Regions from separate parts of the Mesorhizobium sp. BR1-1-6 genome, predicted to be linked through region 2. Evidence: predicted binding sites of a transcription regulator. Region 2 holds the regulator's gene; each other region holds the start of a gene.
What was found. The regulator LexA, encoded in region 2, represses DNA repair genes until DNA is damaged. The targets are predictions, from matches to a motif close to TGTTCNNNNTGTGTTCNG.
Positions count from the first base shown of each region.

Region 1: LB545_RS03030 (ImuA family protein) is a predicted target of LexA. The motif match lies at 2,859-2,876, and genes of this name have one in related genera.
Region 3: LB545_RS20410 (ATP-dependent helicase) is a predicted target of LexA. The motif match lies at 3,608-3,625, and genes of this name have one in related genera.

Region 1 covers NZ_JAIUHZ010000001.1:615,347-620,163, forward strand. Annotated here, with positions in the region: gene LB545_RS03020 (error-prone DNA polymerase) at 1-366, opposite strand, end outside; gene LB545_RS03025 (DUF6504 family protein) at 363-1,838, opposite strand; gene LB545_RS03030 (ImuA family protein) at 1,780-2,835, opposite strand; gene LB545_RS03035 (metallopeptidase family protein) at 3,086-3,508, shown strand; gene LB545_RS03040 (TetR/AcrR family transcriptional regulator) at 3,528-4,157, opposite strand; gene LB545_RS03045 (hypothetical protein) at 4,328-4,817, shown strand, end outside.
Region 2 covers NZ_JAIUHZ010000010.1:74,352-79,168, forward strand. Annotated here, with positions in the region: gene gltX (glutamate--tRNA ligase) at 1-305, opposite strand, end outside; gene LB545_RS19670 (ComEC/Rec2 family competence protein) at 409-2,859, shown strand; gene lexA (transcriptional repressor LexA) at 2,853-3,596, opposite strand; gene LB545_RS19680 (TetR/AcrR family transcriptional regulator) at 4,049-4,726, shown strand; gene kynU (kynureninase) at 4,723-4,817, shown strand, end outside.
Region 3 covers NZ_JAIUHZ010000011.1:26,795-31,611, reverse strand. Annotated here, with positions in the region: partial or broken gene LB545_RS20420 (trimethylamine methyltransferase family protein) at 1-260, shown strand, start outside; gene LB545_RS20415 (hypothetical protein) at 384-698, shown strand; gene LB545_RS20410 (ATP-dependent helicase) at 883-3,567, opposite strand; gene LB545_RS20405 (glucose/quinate/shikimate family membrane-bound PQQ-dependent dehydrogenase) at 3,750-4,817, shown strand, end outside.

The DNA of each region.
Region 1 (4,817 bases), on a different contig from region 2:
TTCGAGAAGGTCGTCGCGCCGCAGAAGGGTCGCGCCCTTTTCGTTCTCCTCGCGCAGATTGGCTTGCGTGAGCATGCGGCACAGATGTCCCCAGCCCTTGCGGTTCCGCGGATAGGCGAGAATATCAGGCGTGCCGTCGCAAAAAACCAGCCGGCTGCCGGGGTGGTAGGCAAGCGTCTCGACCTTGGCCTGCTGCCAGGCGCGCACCACGCCCGCCACCGTGTTGCGGTCGGCGAGCCCGATCGCGGAGAACCCCATGAGCTTGGCCGCGACCACCAGCTCCTCCGGCTTGGAGGCGCCGCGCAGGAACGAGAAATTCGACTGGATGCCGAATTCCGCATAGGGAATGGCGGTCAGCGCGTTCATGCGAAGACCCCGTGCAGGAACCAGCGCGGCGGGATTTCAGAGCCGCCATAGAGACCTTGCCGGTAGAGCCAGTAGCGGCGGCCGTCGGCATCCTCGATGCGGAAATAGTCGCGTGTCGACGCCGCTTCGTCGCTCGAAAATTCACGCCACCATTCCGGCGCGATGCGTTCAGGGCCTTCGGCGCGGGCGACCCTGTAGAGCGCACGCCGCCAGCGGAAATTCAGCGGCGGTCCCTCGGGCATTTCGGTGGCCGGCACCTCAATCGGCTCGGGCGAGCGGAAAAGCCGGATCGGCCGCTCCGGCGGGAAGATGGTCATCGGCGCCTGCATCCTGTCCGGTTTCTTCGGCGGCGTGATGCGGCGCGGGGTTTCCGTGAAGGGGATGGTGGCGACGGCACGCTCGGGCAGATGGCTTTCCACGACGACCGGCTTGAGAACCGCGCCCTCGCCGAGCCGGGCGCGGATGCGGTCGGCGAACAGCGCGATATCGGCGCCGTCGTCGGTCGTTTTGCCTGTCAGGTCGGCCTGCGGCATGTCGAAGGCCGCCGCCGCCAGCACCGAAAGCCGCACCAGGTCGAAGCCATAGCCGGCATCGATATGCTGCTCGAGGGCGGCCAGCCGCTCATGGAACAATTTCTGGATCAGCCGGGGTTCGCGCATCGGTCGCGACGTGCCGAGCGCGATGCGGCTGACGGCGCCGTCGACGCGGAACAAGAGCAGCGCCAGGCTTCTCGCGCCTTCGCCGCGCCGCTCGAGGTCGATCTTCAGGGTCGTCGCCAGCATGCCCACCAGCCGTTCTATGTCCTCTGTCAGCGTGACGGGCTCGGCCAAATGGCGTTCGACCGAAAGCGGCGCGACGGGCAGGCGCGGCGACACCGCCTCGTCGAGACGGCCGAGCGCCTGGTCGAGGCGCAAGAGCAGGGAGGCACCGAAGCGGCGGGCGAGCGGCGCGCGCGGCGCGGCCATCACCGCGCCCGCCGTGCGCAGGCCAACACTTTCCAGGCTGGCGCGGGTTTCCGGCGCGATGCGTAGCGCCGCCAGCGGCAAGGGCGCCAGGAGCGCTTCCTCCTCGCCGCCGGCAACGATGCGGTCGCCGCAGAACCGCGCCGCCGCCCAGGCGGCGCCGGGTGTCGCGGCAAGGCCGGCACGGACGTCGAAGCCCTGATGGAAGAAGCGCGACAGGATCTCGTCCAGCATGGCGCGTTCGCCGCCGAAAAGATGGGTGCAGCCGGTGACGTCGAGGAACAGGCCGTCGGTCCCGTCGAGCGCCACCAGCGGGGTATAGCGGTCGCACCAGTCCGCAAGGCCTTCGAGCAGGCGCCGGTCGGCTTCGGCATCGGCCTCCATTATGTCGATCGACGGATGCATGGCGCGCGCATCGGCGATGCCCATGCCGGGCTTCAGATGCAGCGCCTCAGCCCGCTCGTCGAGGGCTAAGATGCGCTGCGCGTTGCTGTCGCGATGGCTGATCACCAGCGGCCGGTGATCCGATGGCCGGGAACGCCAGGACCGCCCCAGGCGCTGCCGCAGGATCCGTTCGGCCGCGAGATAGGGAAACCACAGGGACAGGATTCTTTGCTCGTTCTTCCCCAATCCGTCTTTCATCGAATATGCGTTCATCGGGGTTCCACTCCAATATGAATTGTCCTGGCAGGGCCGTGCGGCTCTTGCCGATGCTGATGGTGAAGGCGGGGCGGCCGATCGAGCCGGCAAGCGGCCCGGCGACCGTGTCGCGCGGCCCTGCCGGCGCCGGCGAGACGATGAGGCGGACGGGCGCCGCCGTCGGTTCGGGTTCGGCCGCCTGCCGCAGCAGGAAGACCGGCCGGCCGGCGCTCTGCGCGCGGGCGTGCAGCCGGCGCGTCGCGGTCAGGTCCAGCCGCTGCGGATTGCCGCGGACTTCAAGGATGACGGCGGCGAGCGCCGTCATGCGGGCCGCCTCCTCGGCGACCCACAGCGCATCGGCGAGCCTTGGCGCCTCGGAAAACAGCAATTGCTCCGGCTCGATGCCGAAGGCGGCGTGAAGGCCCCGGGCATAGGGAAAGCCCGCCTCGCGAAAAACCTCCTGGGTGCCGATCCACAGCACCGGCAATCGCGGCCCTTGCTTGAGGATCAGGCTGGGCTTGAGGATCAGGCTGGCGAGCGACAGGGCGAAGCCGGCGACCGCTCCGGCATCGCGGGTCTCGACGCCATGGATTTCGCTCAAGGCCGCTTTCGGCAGGCCGCCGCCCAAATCGCCGCCCCAATCGCCACCGAGGGCGGCATCGAGCCGGCCGATGCCGGTGCGCAGGAAAGCATCCGGCCTGGCTACGGCGATGCCGCGCCGGACCACGGTGCGGTCCGCGGCGGCCATGCCGGCGTCGGAAACCGCGCCGGCCGGCGCCTGCAGGCGCTCGGGCAGCGTTCCCTCGATCTTCGCGATCTGGCGGCGCAGGGCAAAAACAGTCTCCCGCGCCACGGCGCTCATCGCCATGACGGTCAGTGTCCACTCACAATTGTTCCTGTTATGTTCTTATAGATTCCAGAGGCGACCCGAAGAGTCAAGCAGACTCATGGGGGAATTTATTCCTCTCCGATAAGAGGGCCAACATGGGTCGGACAGCCGACCGCCCCTCAAGCCATGCGAAACGGCTCCCGGTGCCGTAAGCAATCCTGGGGTTGGCCGCCGCGTCATTTGCCGATTGTGGCCCAAAAGCCTATATGCCGGGATCAAAGGACAAAGCATGGCCCGCATCTACAAGACCCGCATTTGGCACGACCAGCTTTCGCCGTCGATGGACGAGATCGAGTTCCTGGCGCTGGAGGCCTACGCCCATCTGCCCGAGGATTTTCGCAAGCTGACCGGCGAGATCGTCATCCAGATCGCCGAATTCCCGACCGACGAGATCATGGACGACCTGTCACTGGAAACCCCCTTCGACCTGCTCGGCCTGTTCGAGGGACGCGGCATCGCCGAGCGCTGGAACCCGCAGACCGGCGAAGGCCCGAACCGCATCACGCTCTACCGCCGCGCCATCCTCGATTACTGGGCCGAGAACGAGGAGACTTTGGGCGACATCGTCACCCATGTGCTGATCCACGAGATCGGCCACCATTTCGGCCTCTCGGACGACGATATGGAGAAGATCGAAGAGGCAGCCGAGTGACCGGTTCCACGTCAGGCCGTCATTTCACAATGAGTGTGACGAAATGTTTTAATACGTTCTGCACAGTCTGCTCCCCGGTATGTCCTGCCACTGCCCATTGCGCAAAATGTCCATCAATGTACATGCGTGCGAGCCCGTAGACGAGCGCCCTCGCGGCTATCTGGGTCTCTGCCATGTCGTCCGACCGGAGCATGTTTCGTCGCTGTGCTTCTGCCATTGACGCTTCCATCAGCGAACGCACCGCTTCGTTATCGTGACGCAGCGACTCTGAAGCATCCCAATCAATAAGATTGCGTGTCGAGATGATCTGGAAGTGGGTGGGGTTTCGAATTGCCCAGCGCAAATAGGCGATTCCAACAGCGGCAAAGCGTTCGATCGGATCGTCCGTCGCAACCTTCTCGACCGCATTCGTGATCTCCGAGCGGAATCGGCTCATTGCCTGCTCCGCGACAGCCGTCATCAACGCGGTCTTGTTGCTGAAGTGACGGAATGGCGCGCCAGGGGAAACGCCGGCACGTTTTGCGGCTTCGCGCACGCTCACATTGTCGGGGCCGCCTTCCTCGACCAGTTGAACCGCGGCATCGATCAGGACCTCCCGCAAATTGCCATGGTGGTAACCAGTGCGATGAGGCGCCTTGGCTTTTGCCATCTCTTTCCCTTCGTTCCGTGGAGCAGCTCCCCGCCTCTGTAGCATGATTCCGCGATTTATGTAATCGCCGTTTACAATTCCGGCCAGAGGATGTAAGCAGTGATTACTGATGGGATCGGAACAGGCCTACGGTCTTCGCGGCTCCCGAACTCCCAGCTGAGGAGACGAACATGCTCGCCAGAACAGCCCCACCCCGCTCGCAATCGGTCATTTCGCATCAGAGTCCAGCCGAAGAATTTCAGCAGGAGAATTTCGCGATTGTTCAGTCGAGCGCGACTGTGCCCAGCCTCACGCTTTATCGGCTTGCCGCCGTTGCCGGGATGGGAAGCGCGCTTATTCTTCTGGTCAACGCGGCTAAACGCAGCTCGCTCATCGCGACCACCGATCTGACGCAACTTCTCGCACCAGTCGCCGAGATATTGGCGCTTGGCCTCGTCGTGGGCCTGTTTCTTGCGTTTGGCCGGCGCGCGGGGCTGTTCGGCACTATCGCGTTTGTCATCAACTTCGTTGCGTTGGCAAGTTTGGTAGGCGTGGAAGCAGTGATCAATCTGGTATTTTCGAAGCTTCCGCTCACAACCATCGTCGAGCTGCGAGCCGGACCGCTCGGTCTGGCTCTGGTCGCCAGTTCGGTTCTTTTTCTGGTTGGAACGCTCGCGTTTG
Region 2 (4,817 bases):
TCGTAGCTGTAGTAAGCCTTGCCCATGCGCACCAGCTCCTCGGCCACCTCGCGATGGCGCGGCGCGCGCTCGAACTGCGAGACGGCGTCGCCGTCCCAGGTGAGGCCGAGCCAAGTCAGTCCTTCGAGAATGGCTGCTGTCGCCGCATCGGTGGAGCGCTCGCGGTCGGTGTCCTCGATGCGCAGCAGCATCGTACCGCCGGTGTGCTTGGCGTAGAGCCAGTTGAAGAGCGCCGTACGCGCGCCGCCGATGTGCAGGTAGCCGGTGGGCGAGGGGGCAAAACGGGTGACAACCTTGTCGGACATACAACTCTCGGGAAACGTCTGGAGCGGGGTGCGGATCACACGCACTTTCGCGCGTCGCGCGTTCATGTAGCATAGGGTGTCGAGGGCGCAAGGGGCAGACCCGATGGCTGGAGCGGGCCGGGGCGCGGAGGAAGGCGAGGACGTCGTTGCCGGCGTCAGCGAACGCTCTCTTTTTGCCATGCCCGCGCCCGCCTCATTGCCGCTGGCGTTGCCGCCCCTACAGCAGCCGGGCAAGTCGCCGCCGGCGGATGTTTCCACGCCGCCCGGCATTCCCGCAGCCGGCGCGGCCGAGCGCCTGCGCCGTGAGTTCGGCCGTGCCTCGTGGCCTCGTCTGCGCAACGGCGTGGCCAGAGCGTCCGAGCTCGAACTCGATCGGGGCATAGGCTTCCTGCTCGTCCCGGTGTTCCTGGCGTGCGGATCGATTGCGTATTTTTCGTTGGCGGCGGAGCCGGGCTTTGCCAAGCCTGTCGCGGTCGCGATCCTGATGTCGCTGTGCGCGCTCGTTTCACGCTCATGGCCGAAAACGCATCTGTGCTTCATGGCGGCGCTGTTGTGCGCGCTCGGCATGCTCGCCGGCAAAGTCGAGACGTGGCGAGCGGGAACGCGGATGCTGGGCTCGGAAATCTCCACGCAAATCACCGGCCGCGTCGTTTCGGTCGACCAGATGGAGACCGGGCGCATCCGGCTGACCATCGATGTGACATCGACCGCGCGGCCGAAACTACGCTACGCGCCCGAGCGCGTTCGCCTTTCGGCGCGCAAGGTGCCGGCTGAAGTGACGGCCGGCTCCCTCGTGACCGGCTATGCCAGGCTGTTGCCGCCGACCGGGCCGGTGCGGCCGGACAGCTACGACTTTTCCTTCGACAGCTACTTCGCCGGCATAGGCGCCAGCGGCTTCTTTCTCGGCAACCCCAAAATCGTCTCAGCCGATGACAGGCCGTTGTGGGCCGCCCTCTCAGCCGCCATCGAGAGTGCTCGCGAAAGCATTGCCGACCATATCAGGGGCAGCATCGGCGGCGCCGAGGGCGAGATCGCCGCGGCGCTGATCGTGGGTGTTCGCGCCGGGATTCCCGACGAGATCAATGAAGCGATGCGACGCACCGGCATCTACCACATCATCTCAATTTCCGGGCTGCACATGGCGCTGGTCGCCGGCACCGTCATGGGTCTGCTGCGTGGCGGCTTCGCGCTGTTTCCGAACTTTTCCTCCCGTCGGCCGGTCAAGAAATACGCGGCCGCGGCGGCACTTTTCTCGATCGCCGCCTACCTCGTCATTTCGGGCGTCGTTGTCGCCGCCGAACGCAGCTTCATCATGCTGGCGGTGATGCTGATCGCCGTTCTGTTCGATCGGGCGGCACTCACCATGCGCAATCTGGCTATTTCGGCGATCGCCGTCATCGTGGTGTCGCCGCACGAGGTGGTAGGGCCGAGCTTCCAGATGTCGTTCGCCGCCACCGCGGCCCTGGTCGGCGCCTATGCCGGCTGGTCGGATCGCAAAGCCGACAAAGCGCGGACCCCGCCGCCGCAACGGACCTTGCCTGGCCTGCTGACGCGAAAATTGCTGCTGGCGACAGGTGGGCTGGCGATGACCTCGATTATCGCGGGAAGCGCCACGGCGCTTTTCGCCATCTGGCATTTCCAGCGCGTGTCGCCGCTCAGCCTGTTCGCCAATCTTGCCGTCATGCCGATCGTTTCTGTCGTGATGTTCCTTGCGGTTGCCAGCGCGCTGCTGATGCCGTTCGGGTTCGATGGACCATCCCTTTATCTGATGGGCAAGGGACTGACCGCGATGATCGCCATATCAGGATGGATCTCGCAACGCTCGCCGGTCGACGCGGTCGGGTTGATTTCGCAGCAATCCGTCCTTCTGGTGGCGATCGCCCTGGTCATCGCGACGATGGCCACGACATGGCTGCGGCTGACGGCACTTCCCTTCGCGCTCGCCGGCCTGTTGACCGTCTCGGACACGCGCACGCCGGACGTGCTGATTTCGGAGGATGCCCGCCTGGTGGCGTTGCCGATCGGCGGCGGCGAGCTCGCGATCAACCGGGCGCGCCCGAACGAATTCACCGTCGATAATTGGAAACGCGCGCTGAAGTCCGAAACCATCGTTGCGCCGGAACTGTTCGACAGCGGAGACCGACAGTTCGACATCTTCGATCCCGCGCAACTTCCGGCGGGAGCGCCTTTCTATTGCTTCACGGGCCTGTGCATGGCCCGGCATACCTCGGGGGCGATCATCGCGCAGGTGGAGGATCGCAAGGACGCCTGGAGGGCCTGCTCCTATGCGGATCTGATCGTCATCAACGACCCCGCGGGCTACGATCCCTGCCACAATCCGCTGGTTCTCGTCATCACCAAGCGGCAGCTCGCTCGCAAGGGAAGCGCCGCCGTCTTCTTCGACCGGCAATCGGCGACGGCACCGGCGCTGGTCAGCTTTGCCGTCGACCGGCCATATCGGCCCTGGCATGAACAGCGAAAATTCTCACGCGAAGCAAGGGGATTGCCGCCTTACCGCAAACCCGAAAAGCCCACCGCCGAGCCCGCTCAGTAGCGCCTGATCAGCCCGACCAGCTTGCCTTGCACCTTGACCCTGTCCGGTCCGAAAATACGTGTTTCATAGGCCGGATTGGCAGCCTCGAGCGCAATCGAAGCACCCTTTCGGCGGAAGCGCTTCAGCGTTGCTTCCTCCTCGTCCACCAGGGCCACGATGATCTCGCCAGGACTTGCGGTGTCGGCATTGCGGATGATGACCGTGTCGCCGTCGAAAATGCCGGCCTCGATCATCGAATCGCCCTTGACCTCCAGCGCATAGTGTTCGCCGCCCATGATCATGTCAGGCGGCACTGAAATGGAATGCGTCTGATGCTGGATGGCATCGATCGGCACACCCGCTGCGATGCGACCCATGACCGGGATCGACACCGCTGAAACAGCGTCGTCGTCATTGCCGACAGCGGGCAGACGCGAAGACGTCGCCGGCTTGATCTGCCGGCTAGGGCTGCTGCCCTGTCCGAGGCTGCCCTGGATGACGCTCGGGGAGAACTTCTTTGCCGCGTTAAGACCCGGCGCGATCGAGTCCGGCAGGCGCAGCACCTCCAGCGCGCGCGCCCGGTTGGGCAGGCGGCGAATGAAGCCGCGCTCCTCCAACGCCGTGATCAGCCGATGAATTCCCGACTTGGAGGCGAGGTCCAGCGCTTCCTTCATCTCGTCGAAGGACGGCGGAATGCCGCTTTCCTTCAGCCGTTCATGGATGAACATCAAGAGTTCATGTTGCTTGCGCGTGAGCATGGCGGCCCCCAAAGGCATTGCACGAAGGGTCTGGAACCAGAATCAGAAAACAAACCCAGAACAAACCCTATCTGTTCCAGTTGTGTTCCGCAACCATTTAAAGTTTAATGAATTTGTTAAGGCGACGGAAACGAAATGCCCTCCCGCAGCCAGCATCCTGCCAGCGCGGTCCGTCGTCAATGCGCTCCCGGGCCCTTTGAAACTATTTTGGTTAATGGCCTGTGGCCCGACCGGTCTCCACTCTTGGCACAAGCCTGCAAGCTGGGTGACCGGCAGGTGCGGGGTGCGTTTGGGCGGATTAGAAACCCCTGCGGCTCGTGAACGAAACGAAACCAAAATGCCAACTTCCGCCGGAAAACGGCCAGACACCACCACTGGTCGCGACGGGCTGCGTTCGTTCGTTCGCTTGACGAAACCGTATAATAATGTACGGTTTTCGAAGAGGAACACCAATGACCACGCCGAAGCAGGCCGCGCGACGCGAACGGATAGAGGAGGCCGCCTATGCGGTGCTCCGGGAAACCGGCTACAAGAGCGCCTCCCTGCTTGCTATCGCCAAGCGGGCATCGGCCTCGAACGAAACCCTCTACAACTGGTACGGCAACAAGCAGACCCTGTTTCGATCCTTGATCGAAGCCAATGCGGGAGAGGCAAGGAAGCTGCTGGAGGACGCCCTTCACCGGGCGCGCGATCCGCTCGAAACCCTGAACTTGCTCGGGCCAGTCCTGCTGACCCTCGTGACGGGCGACAAGGCGGTGGCGCTCAATCGCGCCGCGGCCGGCGACGTCAACGATACAGGCACGCTTGGCCAATCGATCGCGCAATTCGGCCGCAATACCATAATGCCGCTTGTTGGCGACCTGCTTCGAACCGCAAGTCGGGCCGGCCTGATCGCCTGTGACGATCCTGCCGAAGCCGCCGACATCTACATCAGTCTTTTGATCGGCGATCTCCAGGTTCGCCGGATCGTTGGGGTGCTCGAGGAACTGCCTCGGGCGGAAATCGAGCAAAGATCGAACCGGGCGTTCACCCTGTTCTTGAGCCTCTATGCGGCCAGCCCTTGCCCGGGCGGCAAAACAGCCGGCCCGTTTCCAGGGCGCTCTTCTCACCGAGGAACATCGCGACCATGAGCAAAATTCCCGATCTCGCAGCGATCAAGGCAATGGACACCGCGGATCCGCTGCGTGCCATGCGTGACCGCTTCACCTTGCCCCAGGGGGT
Region 3 (4,817 bases), on a different contig from region 2:
CCGGCGGCCATTTCTTCTCGGCAGGTCACACCATGGCGCGCTACCGCACCGCTTTCTACGAGCCGCTGGTGGCCGACTGGTCGAATTTCGGCAACTGGACGCAGGCCGGTTCCAAGACCGCAACCGAACGCGCCACCGGTATCTGGAAGCGCATCCTCGCCGATTTCGAGCCGCCGGCGACGGCCATTGCCACGTCGGCTGTGCTCGATGATTTCATCGCGCGTCGCACCGAACAGGGCGGGGCGGCGCCGGTGTCGTGAGATAGCCTGTTCCTCTCATCGTCCTGAATTGTGGGTGCGATCCGGAACCTGCTGCACCTCTCATGCATTCATGGCACGGCCGGTGCCTGCTCGCATTGCGAGCCATTGAGGGAGGACGACCACATGGGTTTCGACCAGTACCACGAACCGCCCGAAGAATTGTCGCAGGAGGTGCGAACCTTCGCCCGCATGATCACCTCGCTGATCGAGGAAGCGGAAGCGATCTCCTGGTATGAACAGCGCATGTCGGTGGAGAAGGACCCGCAGGCCCGCGCCATCATGAAGAACGCGCAAGGCGAGGAGTTCAAGCATTTCGGCATGGACCTCGAATTCCTGCTGCGTCGGAAGCAGGACTGGCGCGCGGAACTGAAGGAAATCCTGTTTACGACGGGAGATATCGTCAAGGCCGGCGAGGCGGGCGAGAAGAAGGTGGATTGAGCGGTCCGGCCCGGGTGACTACCGAAAGTTCCGTTCACTTCGGACGTCCACGCTATTGGAATTCATTCCAATCAATTTTGGCTGTGAAATCGCAAATATAATAGGGTCAAAATCTACTTCGATTTTCACAAGAAAACCTCAGGATTTTGACCAGCTCCTTACCCGAGCCAGTGTCCATTTTTTCTCACACAGCCGCGACAAACCCATCCAGCACGCGTTTCTGGCCGGCCTTGTCGAAGTCGATGGTCAGCTTGTTGCCCTCGATGGCCGCGATGTTGCCGTTGCCGAATTTCTGATGGAAGACGCGGTCGCCGACGTTGAAGGGGGACGGCGTGTCGGCGACGGATTTGGCGACCAGTTCGCCGTCGATGGTGCGGCCCTTGATGCTCGTGCGGCCGGCGCCGTAGCCGCTGTCGGTCTCGCCATAGCCGATGCGCTCGATCTGGTGGCCGGAGCGCGAGCCCCAGTTGCGATCGGTCGCTTCGGTGCGGTTCTGCTGCGCCCGCTGCCAGCCCGGCGTGGCGTAGCTGTTGGAGAAGGCGCCGGATTTTTCGGCGCCGACATTGTCGAAGCGCGAGGCGCCATAGGGGTTCTGGCGGCCGCCCCGGCCGGAAGCGAACGAGCCGCCGCCATAGGAATTGCCGTAGCCGCCATAGGAGTTGCCGCTTTCGGCGACTTCGACATGGGTTTCAGGCAGTTCATCGAGGAAGCGGGAGGGAATCGTCGATTGCCACAGGCCGTGGATGCGGCGGTTGGAGACGAACCAGATGTGCAGGTTCTTCTTGGCACGGGTCACGCCGACATAGGCCAGCCGGCGCTCCTCCTCCAGGCCGGAACGGCCGCCTTCGTCCAGCGCGCGCTGGTGCGGGAACAGGCCTTCCTCCCAGCCCGGGAGAAAAACGGTCTCGAATTCGAGGCCTTTGGCCGAATGCAGCGTCATGATGTTGACGGCGTCGAGTTCGGCGTTCTGCTCGGCGTCCATGACCAGAGCGACATGTTCGAGGAAGGAGCGCAGCGATTCATACTCCTCCATGGAGCGGATCAGCTCCTTGAGGTTCTCCAGCCGGCCGGGCGCTTCGACCGAACGGTCGTTCTTCCACATGTCGGTGTAGCCGCTCTCTTCCAGGATGGTCTCGGCCAGTTCGGTGTGCGGCGTGGTTTCCAGCGCCTTCTGCCAGCGTTCGAAATTGGCCGCGACCTCGCGCAATGCGGCGCGCGGTTTGGGCTTCAATTCATCGCTCTCGGCGAGCTTGGCGGCGGCTTCCAGCATCGGTACGCGCAGCGCGCGGGCCGTGTCGTGGATCTGGCGGATGGTGGTTTCGCCGAGGCCGCGCTTGGGCACATTGACGATGCGCTCGAAGGCGAGATCGTCGGCGCCTTGCGCGACGACGCGGAAGAAGGCAAGCGCGTCGCGGATCTCCATGCGCTCATAGAAGCGCGGGCCGCCAATGACGCGGTAGTTGAGACCGAGCGTGACGAAGCGGTCCTCGAACTCGCGCATCTGGAAGGACGCCCGCACCAGGATCGCCATGTCGTTGAGATTGTGCTTCTGGCGCTGATAAGCCTCGATGGTCTCGCCGACAGCGCGTGCTTCCTCCTCGGAATCCCAGGCGGCGTGGACGTTGACCTTGCCGTCCTCGGGATCGTCGCGATCGGTGAACAGCGTCTTGCCGAAGCGGCCTTCATTGTGGGCGATGAGGTGCGAAGCGGCGCCGAGGATATGCGCGGTGGAACGATAATTGCGCTCCAGCCGGATGATGGTGGCGCCGGGAAAATCCTTGTCGAAGCGCAGGATGTTGTCGACCTCCGCGCCGCGCCAGCCATAGATCGACTGGTCGTCGTCGCCGACGCAGCAGATGTTTACTTTGTTTTCGCTCACGGGCTGTTCCGCGCCTGCCGGCGCGGGCCCGCCCCCTCTTTTCTGCGCGCCTTCGGCGTCGCGGGAGGGGCCTCGCAAAGGCTCGGACGCCCGGTCGGGCTTGCGGCCTTCGGCCGAATGCAAATCCGTAGACGTCGCGCTACGCCCGCTATTTGGCCGCTGCGCCAGGAGCCGCAGCCACATGTATTGCGCGGTGTTGGTGTCCTGGTACTCGTCGACCAGGATGTATCTGAACCGCTTGTGATACTCCTTCAGCACGTCCGGATTGGCGCGGAAGATGCGGATCGGGTGGCAGAGCAGATCGCCGAAATCGCAGGCGTTCAGCGTCTGCAGGCGCTCCTGATAGGCCTTGTAGAGCTCGCGGCCCTTGCCGTTGGCGAAACTGCGCGCATCGCCCTCGGCGATATCGGCCGGGCCTTGCCCCTTGTTCTTCCAGCCGTCGATCATCTGCGCGAACTGCTTGGCCGGCCAGCGCTTGTCGTCAAGGCCCTCGGCCTGGATCAATTGCTTGATCAGCCGCACGACGTCGTCGGTGTCGAGGATGGTGAAGTCGGATTTCAGCCCGGCAAGCTCGGCGTGCCTGCGCAAGAGCTTGACGCCGATCGAGTGGAAGGTGCCGAGCCAGGGCATGCCCTCGACATTGCCTTCGCCGATCAGGATGCCTATGCGCTGCTTCATCTCGCGCGCGGCCTTGTTGGTGAAGGTCACGGCCAGGATCTGCGAGGGAAAGGCTTTTCCGGTCGCCAGGATGTGGGCGATGCGGGTGGTCAAGACGCGCGTCTTGCCGGTGCCGGCGCCGGCCAGCACCAGAACGGGACCTTCGGTGGTTTCCACCGCCAGCCGCTGCTCGGGGTTCAACCCCTTGAGATAGTCGGGCGCGTTGTTGTGGCCGCTGCGGGCAGCCATGGCGCGCGCGGCGATGCCCGACGGGGCGGTGGGCCGCGCATCGGGTTCATCGAAAAAGGGCATGTCTTCGGAAAAGCCGGACATCGCCCCCGAATGTAGTGATTCGGTGGAGAAAGACCAGAACTGTCTACGTTTTGTTCCACTCCTGATTGTTTCCGGCCTGCTTGACAGGCAGGGCGGGTGAGGGAAAGCTGCGCAAAGGGCAGGGAGGGGATCCTGTTGCCCACGGCCGCCTCGAGGCGCGCAACAGTCGAAGGAGTATCATCTTGGCTGTCACCATCACCTCCCTCATCCTCTTCCTCATCGGCCTCGCGCTTGGCGCCGGCGGCATCTGGTTGGCTTCACTGGGAGGCAGCTGGTACTACATCATATCAGGCATCGCCTTCCTCATCGCAGCATGGCTGCTCTACCGGCGCAGATCCACCGCGCTCTGGCTCTACGCCGCGATCGTGCTGGGCACGCTTGCCTGGGCGGTCTGGGAAATCGGCTTCGACTGGTGGGAACTCGGGCCGCGCGGCGGCATCATCGTGCTCGGCGCGTTGTGGCTGCTGACGCCGTGGGCGAGGCGGGGCCTTGTTGGTCCCGATGGCCGCGCGCCGCTCATTCTCGCCGTTTTGGCGTCGCTGGCGGTCGCCGGCTATTCAATGACGACCGATCCCAAGGATATTGCCGGCAATCTCGACACCGACAAGGTGACCCCGGCGGCCGATCTCGGCGGCGACATACCTGCCGGCGAATGGCACTTCTACGGCCGTACGCCCTATGGCCAGCGCTATTCGCCGCTCGACCAGATCACGCCGGAGAACGTCGCCAACCTGCAGCCGGCCTGGACTTATCGCACCGGCGACGTGAAAGGTCCCGACGATGTCGGCGAGACCACCTATCAGGTGACGCCGCTGAAGATCGCCGATACGCTCTACATCTGCACGCCGCACAATTTCGCCATCGCCATCGACGCCGCCACGGGCAAGGAGAAGTGGCGCTACGATCCCCAGGTCAAGCTCGACAAGGACCGCCAGCACCAGACCTGCCGCGGCGTCTCCTACTACGCCGACGCCAAGATCGGTGCCGGGCAGCCTTGCGCCGCGCGTGTCTACCTGCCGACTTCGGACGCGCGGCTGATCGCGCTCGACGCCGCCAACGGTCAGGTCTGTCCGTCCTTTGCCGAAGGCGGCACGCTGAACCTTCTGACCGGCATGCCTTATCCCAAGTCCGGCTATTACTATTCGACCTCGGCGCCGCTGATATCGGGCGGCAAGATCATCGTCGGCGGCGCGGTCAACGACAATTATTCCACGCAGGAGCCGTCCGGCGTCATCCGCGCCTTCGATGCC